3 regions of the Pseudomonas fulva genome follow, and region 2 is predicted to be linked to each of the others. Evidence: riboswitches for the same ligand, from Rfam matches in the RefSeq annotation. Region 2 holds a riboswitch; each other region holds the start of a gene.
The links. A riboswitch is a leader RNA that binds a small molecule or an ion and turns the genes downstream of it on or off. The one in region 2 is predicted to bind cobalamin.
Positions count from the first base shown of each region.

Region 1 (5,753 bases), 2.5 Mb from region 2:
TACGTGGCGCATCCAGCAATAGAAGGCCAGGTAGCCGTGGGGCGGCACCAGATCCGGGTCGTGGTAGACCGCTGCGGCATCGACCTGATAACCCCGTGCCGGCTGGATGCCGACGAAGGTCAGGCCGAAACGCAGGCCGGCGATCATCAGCCGGCCTGCGCGGAACATCGGGTCGTTCTCCGGCGCGCCCCAGCGTTCCAGCACCGCCTGGCGATTGGCCTCGGGCAGGGCGGCAAAGAAGCGCTGGTAGTCGTCCAGCGCCAGGCTCTGCGCACAGGCCCGCAGGTCGAGGTTGTCGAGGTCGTTGGTCACGCCACCGAGCAGCCCATGAATCAGCGCGGTGCCGCTGGCCGGCAGGCCCTCGACCGGGTAGCCCCGGGCTTGCAGGGCCCGGAGGATATTCAGCGCCGCCGCTGGCGTATCCAGACCGACGCCGTTGCCGATACGGCCATCACGGGTCGGATAGTTGGCCAGTACCAGGGCGATGCGTTTATCCACAGCCGGCAGGCGCTGCAGGTCAGCCTGACGGCGCGCCAGTTCGGCGACGAAATCCATGCCCGGCAGGTGCGCGCGGTAACAAACCACATCGCTCTGGCTGCGTTCGCTGCGCCAGGCCAGGCCCTTGAAGCTGATGGGCCGGGTGATCAGGCGGCCATCCAGCTCCGGCAGCGCGATATGCATGGCCAGGTCACGGGGGCCGAGGCCCTGGGCGTTGCCCTGCCATTGTTCTTCGCTGTCCAGCGCGCAGAGCGCCTGCAGCACTGGCACGTCACGGCGGAATGGCCGCGCCTGGGGCGACTCCGGGTTGGACTGGGCGAAGCCGGTGGTGTTGATGATCAGACTGGCGCCCGCGTCGTCGAGCCAGTCCTCGACCTGGGCCAGGCAGGCCGCCTCCTTGAGGCTGGCCACCGCGATGGGCAGCGGGTTGAGGCCCTGGGCCTGCAGGCGCTGGCAGAAGGTATCGACGAAGGCGGTGTTGGCCGCCTGCACATGGGTGCGATAGAACAGCAAGGCGGCAACCGGTGCATCCGCTCGCCAGTCGCCGCGCCAGTCCTGCAGCGAGGCATTGCCGATACGCGGGTGATAGAGGCCAACCCGCGGCAGCGGGTGCGGCGGCTGCCAGCCGTAGTCCCGGCCCAGGTAACGGTCGGCGATGCAGTTGAAGAACTGCCGCGCGTTATCCACACCGCCCTGGCGCAGGTACTGCCACAGGCGTTCGGCATCGTCGGCGGTCACGTTGCCCAGCGCCGTGAGCTCGGGGTCGGGGTTATCGCAACCCGGCACCAGGATCAGCGTCTTGCCCTGCCCTGCCAGCTCCACCAGCCGCTCGATGCCGTAGCGCCAGTAGCTGACGCCGCCGTGCACGGAAATCATGATCACCTTGGCGTGCCGGAGCACCTGCTCGACATAGAAGTCCACCGAGGCGTTGTTGCCCAGCTGCGCCGGGCTGGCCAGGCGCAGGCTGGGGTAATCCTCGGGCAGATGGCGGGCGACTTCGGCCAGCAACGACAGGTGCGAATCACCGGTGCACAGCACCACCAGCTCGGCGGGGGTCTGGCCGAGGTCGGCGATGCTGTCGGCCGGCAGCGACTGGCCGGGCTGGGTACGCAGCAGGTGCATGACGGGCGCCGGTTACGCCAGCGCCGCTTTCAGCTCGGCCGTGATGGCCGTGTGATCGAGTTCCTGGCCGATCACGATCAGGCGGGTCACCCGCGCTTCATCGGGCTTCCAGGCGCGGTCGAAGTGCTTGTCGAAGCGTTGACCAACGCCCTGCAGCAGCAATCGCATGGGCTTGTTCGGCACGGCGACGAAGCCTTTCACGCGCAGAATGCCGTGTTTGCCGACGACCTCTTTCAGGGCGTTCAACAGGCGCGCCTCGTGTGCTTCCGGTAGTTCCACGTGGAACGAGTCGAATTCGTCGTGATCGTGATCGTCGTCTTCATCGTCGTGGTGGGTGCGACGGCCCTCGATATGCAGCTCGGTCTCGCTGTTCAGGCCCAGCAGCACATCGAGCGGCAGCGAGCCGCCATGGGCCTCGACCACCTTGACCGCCGGCGGCAGCTCCTCGGCCACTTCGGCGCGCACCGCGGCCAGCGCCTCGGCATCGAGCAGGTCGGCCTTGTTGAGGATCACCAGGTCGGCGCTGGCCAGTTGGTCGGCGAACAGCTCGTGCAGCGGCGATTCGTGATCGAGGTTGGGGTCGAGCTTGCGCTGGGCATCGACCTGATCGGGGAAGGCGGCGAAGGTGCCGGTTGCCACGGCCGGGCTGTCGACCACGGTGATCACCGCATCGACGGTGCAGGCGTTGCGGATTTCCGGCCAGTTGAAGGCCTGCACCAGAGGCTTGGGCAGGGCCAGGCCGCTGGTTTCGATGAGGATATGGTCGAGATCGCCGCGGCGCTCCACCAGCTCGCGCATCACCGGGAAGAACTCTTCCTGCACGGTGCAGCACAGGCAGCCGTTGGCCAGTTCATAAACCCGGCCGTTGGCTTCTTCCTCGCTGCAGCCGATGGAGCACTGCTTGAGAATCTCACCGTCGATGCCCAGCTCGCCGAATTCGTTGACGATCACCGCGATGCGCCGGCCCTCGGCGTTTTCCAGCATGTGGCGCAGCAAGGTGGTCTTACCGGCACCGAGAAAGCCGGTGACGATGGTGACGGGAAGTTTGGCGAGCGTTTTCATGGTGGCCCCTGGCGTCTGCAGAAACGGCGAGCGGGCAATAGGATGGCAGGCACGAGCAGGGCTCACGCGAAGGCATCACCGGATCACCCCGCCCGGTTGTCGAAAGCGTTATCGAGGCAGGTCTCCTGGCTGGCAGGTCATGGCACGCGGCCGGCCTTCCCGGTCTCCCAGTGGCGATTGGCGACGCACTCGCTGCTTACAGTTGCGGGGGCAGCCACGGCGATCCGTGTTCCCTCTTGAACCTGTTAGAAGCCTTCTGAACAGGTTTCCTCTCCATGGCGACCCATGGAGAACCTCGAAGACCGCAAGGCTACGCAGAGCCTGGGTAACGGTCAATCGCGGCGCGACCTGCAGCATATTGACGCTCTGGCCGCTTCGTGGTGTTCTTGCCCGGTTGTTTCAGGTGTCTCACGCCGCCGCGCGTGAGGTGAAACGGGAAGCCGGTTAGAGTCCGGCGCTGCCCCCGCAACGGTAAGCGAATGCCAGGATCGTTTTGGCCACTGTGCACACGCATGGGAAGGCCGATCCCTATCGCCGCAAGGCGATCGTCGTGAGCCCGGAGACCGGCCTGAATCCTCTGTTTGGCAACCCGCGGTGGGCGGGCACGCGCCGATCGCTGCCTGCTCGTGCGGGCTGTCTCGCCGTGTCCTGCTGTGCCGTTTACCCCTGAGGTCTACGATCATGTCCAGCAGTGTCCTTTCTGATTCCAGCGCCTCTGCGCTCCCCCTGTCGCAACGTATCCTGCTCGCCGTTGGCAGCTGCGTGCTGGGCGCCGTGCTGATCTTCTTCGCCGGCTTCTCCGAGGTCGAAGCCCTGCACAACGCCGCTCACGATACCCGGCATAGCGCCGCGTTCCCCTGCCACTGAGGGCACCAGAATGATCAAGCGTATCGCCCGGACCGCCGGGTTCGCCGGCCTGCTCGCCGCCATCGTGCTGACCCTGCTGCAGAGCCTGTGGGTAACCCCTTTGATCCTGCAGGCGGAAGGCTTTGAGATCGCTGAGCCGGCAGTTATCGAACAGAGCCATGACGCCACCGCAGCCCACGACCATGGCGCGAGCGGCCATAGCCACGACGGCGAAGCCTGGGCCCCGGAAGACGGCTGGCAGCGCCTGTTATCCACAGGCCTGAGCAACCTGGTCGTCGCCGTCGGCTTCGCGCTGATGCTCGCCGGTCTGTTCACTCTGCGTGCCCCCGAGAAAACCTGGCATGGCCTGCTCTGGGGCCTGGCGGGTTTCGCCACCTTCGTACTGGCACCCTCCAGCGGCCTGCCGCCGGAACTGCCAGGCACTGCCGCGGCGGACCTGCTGCTGCGCCAGTACTGGTGGATCGGCACCGCGGCCTCGACCGCCGCCGGCCTGGCGCTGCTGGCATTCGGCGGCAACGGGATGCTGCGCATTCTCGGTGTGGCGATTCTCGCCCTGCCCCACCTGCTCGGCGCGCCGCAGCCTGAAGCCCATGAAAGCCTGGCGCCCGAAGCGCTGGAGCATCAGTTCATCCTCGCCTCGCTGCTGACCAACGCGGTTTTCTGGGCCGCCCTGGGCCTGACTGCCGCCTGGTTCCATGGCCCTGGGCGCCAGCCGCAGTGAATGAACGGCCCATCCTCGTCGCCGGCCTGGGTTGCCGGCGCGAGTGCTCGCGCGATGAGCTGCTGGCCTTGCTCGACAGCACCCTGGCCGAGCAGGGCTCGAGCACGGCCGAGCTGACGGCCCTGGCCAGCAGCGCCCACAAGGCGGCTGAACCTGGCCTGCAGCTGCTGGCCGCGCACCTGAACCTGCCGATCCACTTCCTGCCCGCCGAGGTGCTGGCGGGTTACCATGGGCGCCTGACCGAGACCTCGGCCAAGGCGTTGCAGCTGACCGGCACGCCAGGCGTCGCCGAAGCCAGCGCCCTGGCCCTGGCCGAGCAGCTGAGCGGCCGACCCGCTCGCCTGTGGATAACCAAGCGCAAGAGCGCTGCCGCCACCCTGGCCGTAGCCCGAGTCGATGGGTAGGGATCACGCCCTGTCGAGCCACCGGGATTTTCATCGGTCGATACAAGACGCCGCCACCCATATTCAGGAACCCCATGACCGTCTACTTCATTGGCGCCGGCCCCGGCGACCCCGAGCTGATCACCGTCAAGGGTCAGCGCCTGATCCGCAGCTGCCCGGTGATTCTCTACGCCGGCTCGCTGGTGCCCGGGGCGGTGCTCGACGGCCACCAGGCCCATCAGGTGATCAATACCGCCGAATTGTACCTGGATGAAATCGTCGCCCTGCTGCACGCCGCCCACGCCCGTGGCGAGGACGTGGCGCGGGTGCATTCCGGCGACCCGTCGCTGTATGGCGCCATCGGCGAGCAGATTCGTCACCTGCGCGCGCTGGGCATCCCCTTCGAGATCATTCCCGGCGTGACGGCCACGGCCGCCTGCGCGGCGCTGCTGGAAAGCGAGCTGACGCTGCCCGAGGTGTCACAGACGGTGATCCTCACCCGCTACGCCAGTAAGTCGCCGATGCCGGCCGGCGAGCAGCTGCAAGATCTCGCCCGCCACGGCGCGACCATGGCCATCCACCTGGGCGTTCAGCACCTGGCAAAGATCGTCACCGAGCTGCTGCCGCACTACGGCGCCAACTGCCCCATCGCGGTGGTGCACCGCGCCAGCTGGCCGGATCAGGACTGGGCGATCGGCACCCTGGCGGATATCGAGGCGAAGGTCAGCGCCAGGGGCTTCAAACGTACCGCGCTGATTCTCGTCGGCCAGGTACTGGGCGCGGAGGACTTCGCCGACTCGGCGCTCTACCGCGAAGGCCACCGCCACCTGTTCAGGACAGGCGCTGCAGACGATACAGGCTCTCGCTGACCTGGCCGCGGTTGTCGGCAATGGCGATCTGCGCGCCCTGACGGGCAAGGCGCTCATTAAGGTCGCTGGCGTACAGCTGCTTGAGGAAGGTCGGGTAATCGAGCGCCCCATGCTGGCCGAACAACCAGGCATGCAGTGCGGGCAGATGAAAGCTCCACGCCCCTTCATGGCAATCGAAACCGGCCTCGCGCAGCCGTACGATCAGTTGCTGATCACCCTGCAGCACAGCCG
Region 1 is NZ_CP082928.1:2,164,256-2,170,008, forward strand. It holds gene cobN (cobaltochelatase subunit CobN) at 1-1,620, opposite strand, end outside; gene cobW (cobalamin biosynthesis protein CobW) at 1,633-2,682, opposite strand; cobalamin riboswitch at 2,781-2,970, opposite strand; cobalamin riboswitch at 3,067-3,268, shown strand; gene K8U54_RS09710 (CbtB domain-containing protein) at 3,364-3,549, shown strand; gene K8U54_RS09715 (CbtA family protein) at 3,560-4,270, shown strand; gene K8U54_RS09720 (cobalamin biosynthesis protein) at 4,267-4,674, shown strand; gene cobM (precorrin-4 C(11)-methyltransferase) at 4,749-5,522, shown strand; gene K8U54_RS09730 (hypothetical protein) at 5,485-5,753, opposite strand, start outside.
Region 1: another riboswitch for cobalamin. It lies ahead of K8U54_RS09710 (CbtB domain-containing protein); the one in region 2 lies ahead of K8U54_RS23360 (ABC transporter substrate-binding protein).

Region 2 (5,753 bases):
AGGGCCTGCATGACGATGCGCTCGTCATCGTCCGACCACGGCTGCAGCGCCGACAACCAGGGCGTGCGCCCCAGTTCGACGGCGTCGCGCACCGTCACCGCGTCGCTGGTATCGGCCTGTTGCTCGACGAACGCCAGCTGCCGGGCCACGTCGCGGCGGCCCAGGCTCGCCAGCGGCCTGCCATCGAGCTGCACCTGGCCATTGCCCGGCGCACGAATGCCGGAGAGCAGCTTGAGCAGGGTCGATTTGCCCGAGCCGTTGGGCCCGATCAGCCCCAGGGTTTCGCCCCGGCGCACCTCGAGGTCGACCCCCGCCACGATCGCCCTGCCCTTTACCGACCAGCCCAGGTCGCTGCACTGCAACACGGTGCTCATCGCGCTCGCCTCCCGCGCACCAGAATCACCGCGAACGCCGGCGCGCCGACCAGAGCGGTGACCACGCCGATCGGCAGCACCTGGCCATTGATCGCCGTGCGCGACAGCACATCGGCGGCGATCAGGAACACCGCACCGATCAGTGCCGAGACCGGCACCAGCCGGCCATGCCGCGCACCGACCAGCAGCCGCGCGGCGTGGGGGATCACCAGGCCGACGAAACCGATGGAGCCGACGATCGACACCATCACCGCCGTGACCAGGGCGGTGCAGGCGATCAAGGTGGCCTGTACCCGGCGCACCGGCACGCCCAGGGAGGCCGCCGACTCGGCGCCGAAGGTGAAGGCGTCCAGCGCCCGGGTGTGCCAGGCGACCAGCAGGACCCCGGCCAGCGCCATGGGCACGGCCAGCAGTACGTCCTGCCAGTCGACCCCGCTGAGGTTGCCGAGCAGCCAGAACATGATGCCGCGGGCCTGCTCGGCGCTGGCCGACTTGGTGATCAGAAACGAGGTCAGCGCATTGAACAGCTGGGAACCGGCGATACCGGCCAGAATGATCTGAGCACTGCCGCTGATCGCCCCGCCACCCGCAGCACGGGCCAGCAGCGCGACCAGGGCGAAGGCGGCGACCGCGCCGAGAAAGGCGCCCATGGACAGCGTCAGCATGCCGGCGCCCAAGCCGAGCAATGCCACGGAAACCGCGCCGGTCGAGGCGCCGGCAGATATACCCAGCAGGTAGGGATCGGCCAGGGGGTTGCGCAGCAATGCCTGCAGCACCACGCCGGACACCGCCAGCCCGGCCCCGCAGCTGGCAGCGACCAGGGCGCGGGTCAGGCGGTAATTCCAGACGATGCCCTCATCGATCGGGTCGAGCACGAAGCCTGCCGCGAACAGCTTGTTGGCCAGCACCTGGAACACCACCGAGGGCGCAATGCGGGTTTCGCCCAGGGCGACTCCGGCGATCACCGCCACACCAAGAAGCAGCAGGCAGGCGATGGTCAGCAGGAACAGGCGAGAACTGCGCGCGATCATTGGAATTCGTCAACGGCCTTGGCGAGGGTTTCGATGCCGGTGATCATCCGCAGCGAGGCCTGCATGCCATCGGCGTCGATGATCACGATGCGCCCGTTCTTGACGGCGTCCATGTGCTTGGCGACCGGGTCGTTGCGCAGGAACTCGAGCTTCTTCTCCACGTCGTCGGCGGGAAAGCGGCGACGGTCCATGCGCGCCAGCACCAGCACCGTGGGATTGGCCTTGGCCAGGGTTTCCCAGCCGACGCTCGGCCACTCCTCGCTGGACTCGACCACGTTGCGCAGCCCCAGGGACTTCATCATGTAGTCGGCCACGCCCTTCTGGCCAGCCACGTACGGGTCCAGATCCATGTCCGGGCTGGAGAACCAGAACAGCGCGGAAATATCCTGGGCCTGGCGCTGCTCGGCACCGGCCACCGCCGCGGCCAGGCGCTTCTGCAGGTCGGCGACCAGGGCGTCGCCCTTGTCCTGCACGTCGAAGATCTGCGCCAGCTGGTTGATGCTCTTGTACAGGCTGTCGATCTGGAACGGCTGCAGGCGGGTGCCGTCTGCGCCGACCAGGTTGTCCTTGCCTTCGCAGTCGGTCGGCATGATGTAGGTGGGAATGTTCAGGTCGTGGAATTGCTTGCGCGTACCCACCACGCCCTGCTCGCCCACCATCCACTCGAACTGCACCGCTACCAGGCCCGGGCGCTTGCCGATCACCGATTCGAAGCTTGGGTCGTTGTCGGCCAGGCGCGGCACCTTGGCATTCTGCTCCTCGAATTCGGGCAACACGTGGCTGAACCACAGCGAGGTGCCGGCCAGGCGTTCGCCCAGGCCCAGGGAATAAAGGATTTCGGTACCTGCCTGGCCGATGGTCACGGCGTTGCCGGGGCTTTTTGCGAACGTTAGCGACTGGCCGCAGTTTTCCAGGGTGAGCGGGTATTGGGTCGGGCCGGCGGCATGGGCCATGGAAGACAGCGCCAGGGCGGCGCCGATGACGGCAAGGCGTGGTACGAACATGCGGGTGATCTCCTAATCAACAAATACGCATAACGGCAGTGCGTAGGCTGGAGAACACATCACGCTGCGCGACCATGGCCGCACCTGTCCCTTGCGGGAAGTGATCACGGATGCCCCTCCCGGACACCCCGCCGGCGGTTCGATTACTGGCCCTGCCCGCAGAAGCGGAATCAGACCCATGCCGGCAGGTCTCCTGACTGGTACGTCCATGCAGCGCGGCGGCCTTCCCGGAAGCGATTCCAGTGACACGAATGCAGCGCTGCTCGGTACCTACAGTTGCGGGGGCAGTTCCGTTTGGCCACCAGAGGCGGCGACGGATTCCCTATTAATTCCTCGCGGAAACCGGCGGCGGCATCTTAAACGATTAAGTGATCCGCCTGCAGCGCTTTGCCGCAGTTTCCGTTCACCGACTGCAATCGGATCCAGCCAAGCCCACGCAGTGCCCTGCGCAAAAGCGCGGCCATTATTGTTACAACATAACATTTTAGCAAGCCGAATCAGCTCTTGATGCCCGGCCACGCATGGCCCCTGAAATTATCGACCCAGAACTTGCAATGGGAATCATAATCAACAACACTATAAATGTTATCTTATAACGTAATTATCGGAGCTCTCATGAAACCAGGTATTCACCCCACCTATCGCCCTGTTCTGTTCCACGACGTCGCTGCTGACGCCTACTGGTTGATCGGCTCGACGGTCGACACCGACAAGACTCGTCAACACAGCGATGGCAACACCTATCCCTACGTCACCCTGGACGTGTCCAGCGCCTCCCATCCCATCTATACCGGCCAGCAGCGCCAGGTCACCAGCGAAGGCCGTGTGGCTGGCTTCAACAAGCGCTTTGCAGGCTTCGCAGGAGCCAAGGCATGAAAGTAGTCGCCTCGCTTAAACAGGCCAAGTTGCGTCATCGCGACTGCCAGATCGTCAAACGTCGCGGCCGCATCTACGTGATCTGCAAGACCGAGCCGCGCTTCAAGTGCGTGCAGGGCCGGCCCAAGCCACAACGCAAGAACAAGGGATAAGTGCCTGCATCGCCATCGCGGCGCGATTGCAGCCATCTTTCCAAGGCCGCGTCGCAACAAGCACTCGCCGCAGGGCGCGGCTACAGTATCGAGGCGTGTGCAAAATCGACGGTTCGACACCATGCCGGTAGGAGCGTCGCCCTCGGCGCGAATGCGATGGTGGCCGTTCTCAACATCTGCGGCGCGACAACCATTCGCCCGCAAGCAGGCTCCTACAGTATCGAGGAGCCTGCAATATCGACGGTTCGACGCCATGTCGGTAGGAGCATCGCCCTCGGCGCGAAGCGATTTTCGGTCATCCCGCAGATGGCACCGCGACGACCAGGCCATGCGACAAGCATGGCCAACTCAACCTGCCACCTCCCCCAGCTCACGCAAATAACGCCAGGGATAGATACCGCGGTCGTGACCATCGTCGAACATCAGTTGCACACCATAGCCCTGGGCATGGATCGCCGTGATGCGTATGCCATCCGGCACCACATCGATACGCTGCGCCAACCGGGCCGCCCGGCATTTCGAGCATGGGCACGCAGCACGCAGGCGGCCATGGCCGAGCACCAGAACCTGCCCTTGCCCCCAATCCACGGTCAGCGTGGCTTGTGTGGCACTGTTGCGTACTGCGACGGGCGCCTGGTTCATGCTTTTTGCAGGCGCAACTGGCCGATGGCGATCCGCACGGCCTTGCGCACTTCCGGGTCGGCATCGTGCTCGACAGCCAGCAGTGCGGGCAGTGCCTGATCGTCGCCCAGTTCGCCAAGCGCCAGCGCGGACTCCTTGCGCAGGTTGCTGATGGCGTGCCCGAGCAATTCCACCAGCCCGTCATGCGCCGCTGCGAAGCGCAAGCGACCGAGCGAGCGCACCGCGCGCAGGCGCACCTGCCAGTAGCTGTCGCTCAGCGCCTCCAGCAGCGCGGGGCCGGCCGTCGCCTGGCCGACCTTACCCAGCGTGGTGGCTGCTTCTTCGCGCACCTGCCATTCACGATCCTTGAGCGCCGCCTTTAGAGCCGGCAGCACGCTGTCGTCGCTGGCCAGGCCCAAAGCGCCGGTTGCCGCACGGCGTACTTCGGTATCGCTATCGTCACTGGCCAGGCGCGCCAACAGGGGCAAGGCATCGCTTTGCTTGAGCCAGCCAAGAATGCCCACCGCCTCGCGACGCACGAAGGCATCGCTATCCTGCAGCGCCGCAACAGCGGTGGGTACGCTGTCGATCAGGCGCAACTCACGCAAGGCACGCAACGCGCTGGCGCGTACGAAGGCGTCGGCATGAACGGCCCAGGGCAACACCACACGGCCCGCCTCAGCGCTCTTCAGTTCGCTGAGGCTCTGCGCCGCCGCGCCGCGTACCCGGGCGTCGGCATCGGTCAGCGCCGCACAGAGCGCGTCGACCACCTCGGGCTCCTCCCAGGCTTCCAGCAGCCGCGCCGCTTCGGCCCGCACATCGGCAGAGCTGTCCCGGGTCAGCGCCTGGGTCAACCAGGGCAACGCCTCTGGTTCTTCCAGGTCGGCCAGTTCGATCAGAGCGATGCGTCGCACCCCGGCGTCGCCATCCTGCAGGCGCGGCAGCAGGTCGAGAATGTCGGGGTTGTCGGTGCTTATATCGTTGTTCGGGTTGGTCATAGCGCTACTCGCAATGGCGGATGTTCGGTAGGCAGGCCGAGCGGCGTCAGGCGCGGCAGCTCACGGCCTTCTTCATGGCGCAGCAATTCCAGACAGTGGCGCTTGAGTTGCACGAAGTCGGGACTGGTCAACAGGCCGGCGTGGCGTGGGCGACGGAAGTCCAGGCGCAAGTCTTCGATAAAGCGGCCCGGTCGCGGGCTCATCACCAAAATGCGATCGGCCAGGAACAGGGCTTCGTCGATGTCATGGGTGACGAACACCACCGTGGTGCGAACCCGGCCCCAGATATCCAACAACAACTCCTGCATCTTGCTGCGCGTCTGGGCGTCCAGGGCACCGAAGGGCTCGTCCATCAACAGCAGGCGTGGCCGGTTGATCAGCACCCGGGCGATTTCGGCGCGCTGCTGCATGCCGCCGGAGAGCTGATTGGGCCAGCGCGAGGCGAAATCCTGCAGGCCAACCAGGCCGAGGAATTCCCGTGCCCGCTGCCGCCGTTCCGCCTTGCCGACGCCCTGCATCTTCAGGCCGAAGGCGACATTGTCGAGCACGCTGCTCCAGGGCAACAGGGTGTGATGTTGGAACACTATGCCGCGCTGCGGCGACGGCCCTGCAACGGCCTGGCCGTCCACCCGCAAGGCGCCAGCGCTGGGCGTCAGGTGCCCGGCCAGGGCGCCAAGCAAGGTTGATTTGCCACAAC
Region 2 is NZ_CP082928.1:5,051,941-5,057,693, reverse strand. It holds gene K8U54_RS23370 (ABC transporter ATP-binding protein) at 1-374, opposite strand, end outside; gene K8U54_RS23365 (FecCD family ABC transporter permease) at 371-1,405, opposite strand; gene K8U54_RS23360 (ABC transporter substrate-binding protein) at 1,402-2,409, opposite strand; cobalamin riboswitch at 2,576-2,771, opposite strand; gene K8U54_RS23355 (type B 50S ribosomal protein L31) at 3,025-3,285, shown strand; gene ykgO (type B 50S ribosomal protein L36) at 3,282-3,437, shown strand; gene K8U54_RS23345 (DUF971 domain-containing protein) at 3,786-4,079, opposite strand; gene K8U54_RS23340 (HEAT repeat domain-containing protein) at 4,076-5,056, opposite strand; gene K8U54_RS23335 (ABC transporter ATP-binding protein) at 5,053-5,753, opposite strand, start outside.

Region 3 (5,753 bases), 330 kb from region 2:
CCTGGGCGCCGAGCCGAACGCCGGCCACCAGGCGATCGCCGAACTGCAGGCCATCAAGCCCGAGTGCTGGGTGCTGACCCAGAATATCGACGGATACCACCGCCTGGCCGGCAGCCCCCTGGACCGTCTGATCGAGATTCACGGAGAATTGGCGCCGCTTTATTGCCAGCGATGCGGACAAACCGACGAGCGGTTGGCCGAGCATCTGCAGCGGCCGCTACCACCGCTGTGCGCGAGCTGCGGCGGTGTGCTGCGCCCACCGGTGACGTTGTTTGGGGAAATGTTGCCGTCCACAGCCCTGGAGCGTCTACGACGGCAGTTGGCGAAGGGTTTCGATCTGGTGATCAGTGCCGGCACCAGCGCCAGCTTTCCTTATATAGCCGAGCCGCTGCTGCAAGCGCGCCGGTCGGGAGGCGTGACGGTGGAGGTCAATTTGTCGCAGACCAGGGTCAGTGAATGGGTTGACTTGCGGCTGGAAGAACGGGCCTTAGATGTTTTCCCGGAACTACTGAGTCACATTGCTGCTCATAATATTTGCAAATGAGCCCGTTCGCGGGCATAGTCGCGGCTGTTCATTTTTCATGCCACGGTCGTGCCCATGCGCAAACGCTTCGCACCCCTCGTGCCTCTCGCACTCACACTGGTTCTCGCCGCCTGCGCTAACCACACCTCGCAACCCCAGATCGATACGCCTCAGGCCCAGGCTTCATTGCCTGCCAGGCCGGTGGTCGCTGCGCCTGTCGTGGAGCTCAAGGATGCCGGCGAAGACGACGCTGTCGTCGATTTCGCCAATCATGCGCCTTATGCGTTGCCGCAACTGGCGGACAGCGTTCTGGAAAAGGGTATTTCCCTGATCGGCACGCGCTACCGCTTCGGTGGTACCTCGGTGAAAACCGGCTTCGATTGCAGCGGCTTCATCGGGTACCTGTTCCGCGAGGAACTGGGGATGGAGCTGCCGCGCTCGACGCGCGACATGATCAACATCGATGCGCCACTGGTCGATCGCAAGGCCCTGAAGCCGGGTGATCTGGTGTTCTTCAGCACGGCCGGTCGCGGCCGCGTCAGCCACGCCGGCATCTACCTGGGCGACGATCAGTTCATCCATTCCTCCAGCCGTCGCAGCGGCGGCGTGCGTATCGACAGCCTGGACGATGGCTATTGGAAGCGCACCTTCATCGAAGCCAAGCGCGTTCTGGCATTGGCACCGACCGAGCATTTGGCCTCTCAACACTGATGAGGAGTTGCCCGGTCAGAATGCTCGGGTAACAATTCGAATGTTTTCAAGCGACTGCAGTGTAAAGCTAAAGCTTGCACTGCGGTTGTGGACACGGCAGAGTAGGGCGCATTCAGGCTCCAGGATCGTCCGTCCATGACTGCCACCATCCGCGTCGCCTTCCTTCTGCTCGCAGCACTGCTCAGTGCCTGTTCCAGCCGAGCGCCCGTACCTGCCCCGCAACCCGTCGTGGTCATGCCTGCACCCGGTGTTTACCAGGGGGGCGCGGACGATGTGCTGTTCCGCGCGCTGGGCCTGGTGGGCACGCCCTATCGTTACGGCGGCAATACGCCGGACAGCGGTTTCGATTGCAGCGGGCTGATCGGCTACGTGTACCGTGACGCCGCCGGCATCAGACTGCCGCGCTCGACCCGCGAGCTGATCAGCATGCGTGCGCCGACCATCGGCCGGGACTCCCTGCGCAGTGGCGATCTGGTGTTCTTCGCCACCAATGGTGGGCGTCAGGTCAGCCATGCCGGCATCTACGTCGGCGAAGGGCGCTTCGTGCATGCGCCATCGTCAGGTGGCACGGTGCGCCTGGACAGCCTTGGCAACAGCTACTGGCAGCGCACCTACATCGAAGCCAAGCGGGTCTTTCCGGTGGAACTGGCCAGCCATCCCTGAGCACGCCGTCGCGCGAGGCCGCGCGACACAAGCGACTCTGCGATTGACGCTCATGCCGTCAGTCCTTACCCTTTGCGGCCTGCTTCAGGTGCCCCTGGTCGCGGCCAGGGGTGAAACTGGGAAGTCGGTGCGCTGCTGCCAAGCGAGCAATGCCGACGCTGCCCCCGCAACGGTAAACGAGTCCAACCACGCTTCTGGCCACTGTATCGCTGATACGGGAAGGCGCGTTGGTCGCTGTGTCCCAAGGGACGCGCGCTCGCAAGCCCGGAGACCGGCCTGTCGCTTTTTCCCTAGGTTGCGCGGTGGGCGCGGCCGGTGCGCGGCCCCTGGGCCAGCCCCTGCCTGCTCCTGCGTGATCGTTTTTATCGTCGAGCACCCATACGTGCTCGAACCGCGCGAGCTTGCTGGCGCCGAGGAGATCCCATGAGCGAATCGACCCCATCCCCCAGCCGCGAATCGGCCGAGCGCGACGCGCGCCATAACGCCCGCATGGCGCGCAAGAAGGCGCTGATGGACGAAAGGATCGCCCAGGCCCAGGACGAATACGGCTTGCTGCTGGTGCACAGCGGCAATGGCAAGGGCAAGAGCAGCTCGGCCTTCGGTATGGTCGCCCGGGCCCTGGGCCATGGCTTGAAGGTGGGCGTGGTGCAGTTCATCAAGGGCGGCATGGCCACCGGCGAAGAGCACTTCTTCCGCCGCTTTCCCGATGAAGTCAGCTACCACGTGATGGGCGAGGGCTACACCTGGGATACCCAGGATCGCCAGCGTGACATCGAGAAGGCCCGCCTGGCCTGGGATGTTGCCAGGCACCTGCTGAACGATCCGCAGATCGCCCTGGTGGTGCTGGACGAGCTGAATATCGCCCTCAAGCACGGCTACCTGGATGTGGATCTGGTGCTGCGCGATATCGAGTCGCGCCCGGAGCTGCAGCACGTGGTGGTCACCGGCCGCGGCGCACCGCCGGCGTTGCTCGAGGCCGCCGATACGGTGACCGAAATGACCCTGGTCAAACACGCCTTCAAGGCCGGTGTAAAGGCGCAGAAGGGCGTGGAATTTTGAGCACGGTAGACGCGCTTTACGCCGAGCCTGGGGCGCCACGGCGCTGCCCGGCCCTGGTGATCGCCGCGCCCGCTTCGGGGCAGGGCAAGACCACCGTCACCGCCGCCCTGGCGCGCCTGCATACCCGGCAGGGCAAGCGGGTGCGGGTGTTCAAGTGCGGGCCGGATTTTCTCGACCCGATGATCCTCTCCCGTGCCAGTGGCAACCCGGTCTACCAGCTGGACCTGTGGATGGTCGGCGAGGCCGAGAGCCGGCGTCTGCTCTGGGAAGCGGCGGGCGAGGCCGATCTGATTCTCATCGAAGGCGTGATGGGGCTGTTCGACGGCTCGCCGTCGGCAGCTGACCTGGCGCGTCGTTTCGGCGTGCCGGTGCTTGGCGTGATCGACGGCTCGGCCATGGCCCAGACCTTCGGCGCCCTGGCCGTCGGCCTGGCCAGCTACCAGCCGGACCTGCCCTTCTCCGGCGTGCTCGGCAACCGGGTCAATCCAGGTCGCCATAACGACCTGATCCGTGACAGCCTGCCGGCCTCGATCCGCTGGTACGGCTCGTTGCCGCGCAGTGCGGCCATCGAGTTGCCAAGCCGGCACCTTGGCCTGGTGCAGGCCGCCGAGCTGGCCGACCTGGATGTGCGCCTGGATAGCGCGGCCGATGCCCTCGAGCAGACCGCGACCCTCACCCTGCCACCGCCGGTGAGCTTCGCGGCGCCCGCGCTGGCGCCACTGGAACCGCTTCTGGAAGGCGTGCGTATTGGCGTGGCCCATGATGCATCCTTCGCCTTCATCTACCAGGCCAATCTCGATCTGCTCGAGCGCATGGGCGCGACCCTGGTGTGCTTCAGCCCGCTGGCGGACGAAGCGCTACCCGCGGTGGACAGCCTCTATCTGCCCGGCGGCTACCCGGAACTGCACCTGCAGGCACTGAGCGGCAATCGACCGATGATCGACGCCATCAGGGCGCACCAGCAGGCCGGCAAGCCGCTGCTCGCCGAATGCGGCGGCATGCTGTACCTGCTCGAGTCGCTGAGCGACGTCGCCGGCGAGCGCGCCGAACTGGCCGGCCTGGTGCCTGGCCATGCACAGATGCAGAAGCGCCTGGTCGCCCTGGCCTTGCAGCGCGTGGCACTGCCCGAGGGCGTGCTGCGTGGGCACAGCTACCACCATTCGCGCCTGGAGTCGGGGCCGCAGCCGCTGGTCCTGGGCGATTGTCCGAATGACAAACCGGTCAGCGAGGCGGTATTTCGGATCGGCCGCCTGACCGCCTCTTATATCCACTTCTATCTGCCGTCGAACCCGACGGCCGCCGCGGCGTTGCTGCGGCCATGAGCGAGCACGCCTTCAGCGCCGAAGAGCGCGCCGCGGTCTACCGCGCCATCGCCGAGCGCCGCGACATGCGCCATTTCAGCGGCGGCGAGGTGGCGCCCGAACTGCTCGCCCGGTTGCTCGAGGCGGCGCACCAGGCGCCCAGTGTCGGCCTGATGCAGCCGTGGCGCTTTATCCGCATCACCCGGCCGGCGTTGCGTGAGGACATCTATCAGTTGGTCGAACGCGAGCGTCAGCTGACCGCCGAGGCCCTGGGCGAGCGCTCCGATGAATTCATGCGCCTGAAGGTCGAGGGCGTTCGCGACTGCGCCGAAGTGCTGGTGGCCGCCTTGATGGAGGGCCGTGACGCCCATGTCTTCGGCCGGCGCACCTTGCCGGAAATGGACATGGCGTCGCTGTCCTGCGCCATCCAGAACCTGTGGCTGGCAGCCCGCGCCGAAGGCCTCGGCATGGGCTGGGTATCGCTGTTCGACCCCGCCGCACTGGCCGAGCTGCTGGCCATGCCGCCGGGCAGCAAGCCGGTCGCGGTGCTCTGCCTGGGGCCGGTGCAGGCCTTCTACCCGGCGCCGATGCTGGTCCAGGAAGGCTGGGCACAGGTGCGGCCGCTGCATGAGTTGCTGTTTGAGGATCGCTGGGATCAGCATGAATAACGAGAGCCGTCCATGAGCCTGATCCTCAGCGCCGTCGCGGGCGTGACCCTGGATGCCGCCCTCGGCGAGCCGAAGCGCTGGCACCCGTTGGTGGGCTTCGGCAAGCTCGCCAACCGCCTGGAGCAGCGTTTCAACCCGTCCGGTGGCGGCTGGCGCAGCCACGGTGTGAGCGCCTGGTGCCTGGCGGTGCTGCCGTTGACGCTGCTCACCCTGCTGTTGGTGCAGCTGCCATGGGTCGGTTGGCTGGTGCAGATCCTCGCCCTGTACGCCGCCCTCGGGCTGCGCAGCCTGGATGAACACGCCCAGCCGGTGGCCCAGGCGCTGCGCCTGGGTGATCTGCCGCTGGCCCGCCAGCGGGTCGGCTACATGGTCAGCCGCCGCACCGAGGACCTGGATGCCACCGGCGTGGCCCGTGCCGGTACCGAGTCGGTGCTGGAAAACGGCAGCGACGCGGTGTTCGCCGCGCTGTTCTGGTTTCTCGTCGCCGGGGCGCCGGGCGTGGTGCTGTACCGCCTGAGCAACACCCTGGACGCCATGTGGGGCTATCGCAACGCGCGTTTCGAGCGCTTCGGCTGGGCCGCCGCGAAGATCGATGACCTGCTCAATTATGTGCCGGCCCGGCTGGTGGCGTTGACCTATGCCGTACTGGGCCGTAGCGCCCTGGCGATGCGCTGCTGGCAGCGCCAGGCGCCGCAGTGGGACAGCCCCAACGCCGGGCCGGTGATGGCCGCGGGAGCCGGGGCGTTGGGCGTCAGCCTTGGCGGCGCGGCGGTCTATCACGGCGAGTTGCACCCGCGCCCCGAGCTGGGTGAAGGGCCGCCACCAAGG
Region 3 is NZ_CP082928.1:4,722,134-4,727,886, forward strand. It holds gene K8U54_RS21780 (NAD-dependent deacylase) at 1-544, shown strand, start outside; gene K8U54_RS21785 (C40 family peptidase) at 599-1,234, shown strand; gene K8U54_RS21790 (C40 family peptidase) at 1,370-1,897, shown strand; cobalamin riboswitch at 1,967-2,191, shown strand; gene cobO (cob(I)yrinic acid a,c-diamide adenosyltransferase) at 2,321-2,956, shown strand; gene K8U54_RS21800 (cobyrinate a,c-diamide synthase) at 2,953-4,278, shown strand; gene bluB (5,6-dimethylbenzimidazole synthase) at 4,275-4,925, shown strand; gene cbiB (adenosylcobinamide-phosphate synthase CbiB) at 4,938-5,753, shown strand, end outside.
Region 3: another riboswitch for cobalamin. It lies ahead of cobO (cob(I)yrinic acid a,c-diamide adenosyltransferase); the one in region 2 lies ahead of K8U54_RS23360 (ABC transporter substrate-binding protein).